Regions from separate parts of the Paenibacillus wynnii genome, predicted to be linked through region 2. Evidence: riboswitches for the same ligand, from Rfam matches in the RefSeq annotation. Region 2 holds a riboswitch; the other holds the start of a gene.
The links. Region 2 has a riboswitch for cyclic di-GMP ahead of PWYN_RS08615 (transglutaminase-like domain-containing protein). Riboswitches for the same ligand answer to the same signal wherever they lie in the genome.

Region 1 (3,157 bases), on a different contig from region 2:
CGAAGAGAAGTATCGGGAGCTTGTCAACAACTTGCAGGACGGTATCTTTATTACTCAAGACAAAAAATGCAAATATGTAAATGCGGCTTTAGCCGATATGCTGGGGTATGAGATGGAAGAAATGATAGATCAGCCCTTCGAGAAGTTCATCAGTGAGCCGGAGAGGAAAAAAGTGATGCACTTTTACTCGAGAAGGTTTGATGGGAAGAACGCTCCCCAAGAATATGAAACAAGTCTTAGGTATAAGGACAATACCCGTGAGGTATATGTGATTCATAAAGTAACGATAATCAACTATATGGACAAGCCAGCCATTCAAGGGACGGTTAAAGATATAACCGAGCGAAAGAAGGCGGAAGAAGAACTTAGACGACATAAAGAGCATTTGGAAGAACTGGTAGTGGAACGGACTCAAGAGCTGGAGCTGAACAATGATGAGCTTAATAAATATATTCAATTAATTGAGAAAATCTCTATAACGGATGAATTAACAGGTCTGTACAATAGAAGATACTTCAATAAAATCTTTCAAGAGGAAGTAGATACAGCCGCCAGAAATAAAGACTATTTAACCTACATCATGCTCGATATCGACTATTTCAAAAAATATAATGATACGTATGGGCATTATGAAGGCGATAATATCCTGCGCAAGCTTGGGGAGAATATTAAAGAGTTCGCCGGAAGGGCCAACGGTTACGTATTTAGATTGGGAGGAGAAGAATTCGGTATAATTGTCTCCGGTTTTACTCCCCAGCAGTCTGGGCAATTTGCCGAGGGGATTAGAAGGAATGTCGAGGATTTACGAATAGAGCACGCGATGAGCTCCGAATACGGAATCATAACCGTTTCAATAGGTGTAGCGGTAGTCACATTGGAAGGTCTCCGTGAAGAGGATATCTACAAGCTCGGAGACGATGCCCTATATCAATCCAAGGCTAGGGGCAGAAATTGTGTTACGCTGTTGATTGACACTCTTTTATAATTGTACTTGAAAGAAATACTATAAATGGCTATTATATATTTAGGTCTTTTTAACTATATATCAAGGGCAAACCTATTGAAAGGTAGGGACGCAAAGCCATGGGTCTAAGGTTCCTACGAACTACGAAAGCCAGGTTGCAGGTTGAGAATTTTTTTGATTTGACCTTTTAAGGTCATTGAACCCTTCAACTGCTGAAGGGTTTTTTATTTTTACAAGCTTTTTTGAAGACTAGGAGGCTACTGAGATGAAAAAGGTTCTTATTGTGGATGATGCAGCATTTGTGCGGATGAGTTTGCAAGTATTATTAAGAAAAAACGGTTTTCAGGTAGTTGGTGAAGCGGGAGATGGACACACAGCTATTAAAAAATATGTCGAATGTCAACCTGATATTGTTACGATGGATATCACCATGCCGGAATGCTCAGGTATAGATGCTCTCAAGGGAATAATGGAAATTGACCCTAAAGCAAAAGTAGTTATGATTTCCAGTATGGGTCAAGAGAAATTAGTTCGGGAAGCCATGATAGCAGGTGCAAAATCTTTCATATTAAAACCGTATAGTGAGGAACGTGTAGTTAAGACACTTCAACAAATTGCTGATATGGGTGTTTTTGTTTAGCTATTTTGTTCCCTTAGATATGAATAGCATCTACGAAGCAATGTAAATGGACAGGAGAGAGTACCTTAAGACCTTCGCCTATTTCAAAATCCTTCCCTTCTGCAAGCTGTCTGCCTTTCTCTTTGAAATAGATACGGTATAATGCCAGGATCTCGTCGTTAAATTGACTGCGGTGCAGTTCTATAGCTTTGAATTTCTTCTCAAAGGCATCTGTCGTATCTATTATTAGATTTGGGTTGGCCGTGAAATAAAAACCGATAGCCGATACTTGCCAAGGGTGGGTAAGGGTGCCTTTAGGATATCGGGCAAGACCTGAAGAGAGGAAGGCATGCGCAACCGCTTTTCCCGTAATAATATGATCATAGTGCGCTTCATAAGTAAGCCAAGGGTCGGGGCAGAATATGGCTTCTGGTTTCACCGTTCGAATAATCTCGGCAATTTCTCCAGCTAAACGAGGAATGTTCTCTAAAGTACCATCACCGTAATGTAAAGAATGGAAGACCGAGGCTCCAAGGAAACGTCCGGCTTCCTCCAATTCTTTAGTGCGGATCTCGGCGACTTCTTCATGGGTTAGACGCTCATCCATGGAACCCAGATCACCGTTGGTCACCGTTAAGTAATGAATTTCGCAGCCTTTGTCAGCATAAGTAGAAATAATTCCACCCATTCCAATTTCGTTATCATCCGGGTGAGGCTGTACGCACAATATTCTTTTATAATTATGGATGTCAGGAGGGGCCATCAGGGTATTCAAGCTAGATATGTCCAATTCTACACACTCCTTCTATGAGTCTCGAGTTCAATCAACATCTGATTTCTCTGACTATTGCTTAAGGTATAAAAAAGTATTGGAATGATAGCAATCACAAAACACAATGCCGGTAAAACAAACATCACAAAACTTAAACCCTGTTGAAGATTGGCGGTAGCAGGTTGGTTCTCAATATAATTCAACAATCCCAGGCTCGCACCAATGATCAACTTCGAAACAGCCCCGCTAAATTTAGTGATAAAGGTATGCGTTGAGAATACAATCCCCTCGCCTCGGAAGCCCAGCTTCCATTCGGAATAATCAATAGTGTCTAACAGCATGGAGGTACTTACAATTGTGGTCACTCCTGAAAAAAAGAAGCTGACGGCGAATAATACAAGCGTAAATGTTATATTGCCGTCTCCTTTAAAGTAAGGAACCAAACAGGATAGGCTGCCTAATATGCAAGAAATAATAAATACTCTCTTATGTGAAAATACACGGAGTAGCTTTGGTGTCACGATCATCCCCAGCAACATTCCTACAACTAGACTCATTCCCAACTGACTAATATAGCTCGAATCGCCCCAAACATAAACCACATAATATAGTTGAATGCTCTGTCTTATCCCGATAACCAAATTGACGATCAAAAGGGCTGACAACAAAGTTAACAAAGGTTTATTCTTGTATATAGTTTGCAGATTTCTACGAAAGGGGATTTGTTCCGCAGGAGGGGCTACCCTCTCTTTGGTATGGAAGCCTGCCAGAAATATGGAGATAGCTGCGATTACGGCAATAA
Region 2 (3,157 bases):
AAGGTGACCTTCCGAGACCGGGAGCGTAGCAGCACAGATGGCTTTGACCGCAAGCAGCTATTGAGATTTATTCTACTTAATCTGGTAGTGCTGGGTATCTCCCTGCTGTTAATGAACCTTTTGACTGACAAATTCGGGGTTCAAGTATTAATGGCTAAGGTTATGGTCACCTTTGTAACGGTTGTCATCAATTTTTTTGGCAGCCGAAAATGGGTTTTTTGATATATTTATCTTATTAATAGAGAGGAGTGCATTCTATGCGAAAGTTTTCCTACCTGCTGATACTATGCGGTATTTTGGTCATACTGTATCCGAAAGCTAATGAGTGGTTTAACGATTGGCAGCAGAATCGGCTGGTAAATGAAGCGGAACAGAGTTACAGAGATAGTGAGACTCCTTCTAATGATGCTGAGCTACAAAGCAGATATGCTAAGGTTACTCAGCTGCTTGCTGAGGAATCCACGTTGGACGAGCAAGCTCAGACAGAAGGGGACAACTCTGCTCAGGCTCAGCAGGAGGTTGGCGGAGATGTGATTGCACTCATCGAGATAAATAAGATAGACCTGAAGCTTCCTGTGCTTGAAGGAGCTACGAAAGCGAATATGAAGCATGCAGCAGCACATATGAAAGAAACAACACCCCTAGGTGAGATTGGTAATTCAGCAATTGCTGCTCATAGAGCCAGAAAGACAGGAAGATTGTTCAACAGATTAAATGAAGTGGGTATAGGTGACATTATTACGGTAAAGACCAAGAACCAAGACTATAATTATGAAGTTTATGATATTTCTATCGTGGAGCCAACGGACGTTTCTGTTCTTAAGGGCAATAACAAGGACTCGATCCTTACACTTATTACTTGTGATCCGCTGGTCAATCCGACGCACCGTCTTATAATTCATGCCAAGTTACCCTGAATAATGTAGAGAATTTGAATTATCGTAAAATATAATTATAAAATAGAGGATTCTATCAACCAGTCTATTGAGTATTACCGAAAACATGGTAATATAATAGATATAAAGCTAAACACGATAACGGCAAACCTATCGAAAGATAGGGACGCAAAGCTAAAGGGCCTTCCCGAAAGGATGGCAGCCAGCTACCGAATAAAGAGGCTTTTTTTGTTTTAATCTACTCGCTCCTATGATTCTAGTAGATGTAGATAAAGCTACAACGATAACGGCAAACCTATCGAAAGGTAGGGACGCAAAGCTAAAGGGTCTTCCCGAAAGGATGACAGCCAGCTACCGAAAGGAGTTTTATCCATGAAGAAGTTCTATTTCATGTTAATGACACTATTCGTGTTAGTTACCTCAGTACAGGTTACTACAGCAGAAGCAGCAACTACCGATACCACTTGGTTGAACACGTCAAAGTTAGCTGAAGGTGTAATTGGAGTACAATATGAAGTGCCGTCGAATAAACGTACCAAGCTAATGATTACTAAGGATAATAGCAGCTACACTTATAACCTGGTATCCTCTAATCAAACCGAAGTTTTCCCCCTCCAACAAGGTAATGGTTCTTACAAGGTGTCAGTTCTTGAGAACACAACAGGCAACAAGTACAGAGTGATATACTCTGAAGAAGTTGACTTATCTCTAAGCAATACTAATGTTGTATATTTGAATTCTGTTCAGAATATTAAATGGAATTCCTCAGATAAAGCCATCCAGAAAGCTCAACAACTGACACAAGGCCTGACCAAAGATGAAGACAAAGTGAAAGCAATCTATAACTACATCGTTAAGAACGTACAGTATGACTACACATTGGCAGCCAATGTTGCTACGGATTACATCCCTAATATTAATAATACGATCACGAACAAAAAAGGTATTTGTTATGATTACTCTTCCTTGTTCGCTGCGATGCTACGTAGCGTAGACATTCCAGCCAAATTGGTAATGGGCAACACGAGTTATGTTAGTGAGTACCATGCTTGGAATGAAGTTCTACTGAATGGGAAATGGGTAACCGTTGATACAACAGTAGATGCTGGATTGATAAAGAACAAGAAAACAGCCGAATTAATCAAAAGCTCCAGCAAATATACCTCGGCTAAATTCTACTAATACAAATTAAAAGTAAACGTGATAAATGAACAACCTGCTTAACTATTAAGCAGGTTGTTTTTATTTTTGTGTAATGGTTGATTTTTGAGCTAGTATTGAGTTATTATAAGAAAGCGTTATCAGAGATTTGCCTACACCAATGAATGATGAACTAAAAAGAAGTCATTCAAAAAAAGCTTGCAATTGATTTCTATACATGATATATTCTTATTCCGGCCAAGAAATGTTGATGCCGAGCTCGAAAAAGAAGTTGAAAAAAGAGCTTGCATTACACGGTTGGATATGATATATTATAAGAGTTGCTGGTGAGACATTAACCGCCGACAACGAGAACTTGATCTTTGAAAACTGAACAACGAGTGAGTGGGATTTTACGAGAGTAAAATCCAAAATCATGGACTTCTTGAAGACCATGATCAGAGAATTTTTTAATTCTCGTCAGATGTTTCAAAAATGAGCAATCGCTCTTTCTAAATACAATTTGGAGAGTTTGATCCTGGCTCAGGACGAACGCTGGCGGCATGCCTAATACATGCAAGTCGAGCGGAGTGATTTTGAAAGCTTGCTTTCAAAATCATTTAGCGGCGGACGGGTGAGTAACACGTAGGCAACCTGCCCCTTAGACTGGGATAACTACCGGAAACGGTAGCTAATACCGGATAATTTCTTTCCTCACCTGAGGAGAGAATGAAAGACGGAGCAATCTGTCACTGAGGGATGGGCCTGCGGCGCATTAGCTAGTTGGTGAGGTAACGGCTCACCAAGGCGACGATGCGTAGCCGACCTGAGAGGGTGAACGGCCACACTGGGACTGAGACACGGCCCAGACTCCTACGGGAGGCAGCAGTAGGGAATCTTCCGCAATGGGCGAAAGCCTGACGGAGCAATGCCGCGTGAGTGATGAAGGTTTTCGGATCGTAAAGCTCTGTTGCCAGGGAAGAACGTCCGGTAGAGTAACTGCTACCGGAGTGACGGTACCTGAGAAGAAAGCCCCGGCTAACTACGTGCCAGCAGCCGCGGTAATACGTAGGGGGCAAGCGTTGTCCGGAATTATTGGGCGTAAAGCGCGCGCAGGCGGC

Region 1: linked by a shared signal. The riboswitch ahead of PWYN_RS23400 (response regulator) and the one ahead of PWYN_RS08615 (transglutaminase-like domain-containing protein) in region 2 are both predicted to bind cyclic di-GMP.

Annotation. Positions count from the first base shown of each region.
Region 1 is NZ_JQCR01000003.1:1,702,095-1,705,251, reverse strand. Features, by position in the region: gene PWYN_RS23405 (diguanylate cyclase) at 1-985, shown strand, start outside; cyclic di-GMP riboswitch class I at 1,041-1,127, shown strand; gene PWYN_RS23400 (response regulator) at 1,230-1,604, shown strand; gene PWYN_RS23395 (PIG-L deacetylase family protein) at 1,618-2,373, opposite strand; gene PWYN_RS23390 (MFS transporter) at 2,376-3,157, opposite strand, start outside.
Region 2 is NZ_JQCR01000002.1:1,349,181-1,352,337, reverse strand. Features, by position in the region: gene PWYN_RS08625 (GtrA family protein) at 1-222, shown strand, start outside; gene PWYN_RS08620 (class D sortase) at 258-917, shown strand; cyclic di-GMP riboswitch class I at 1,030-1,110, shown strand; cyclic di-GMP riboswitch class I at 1,175-1,255, shown strand; gene PWYN_RS08615 (transglutaminase-like domain-containing protein) at 1,269-2,078, shown strand; rRNA gene PWYN_RS08610 (16S ribosomal RNA) at 2,557-3,157, shown strand, end outside.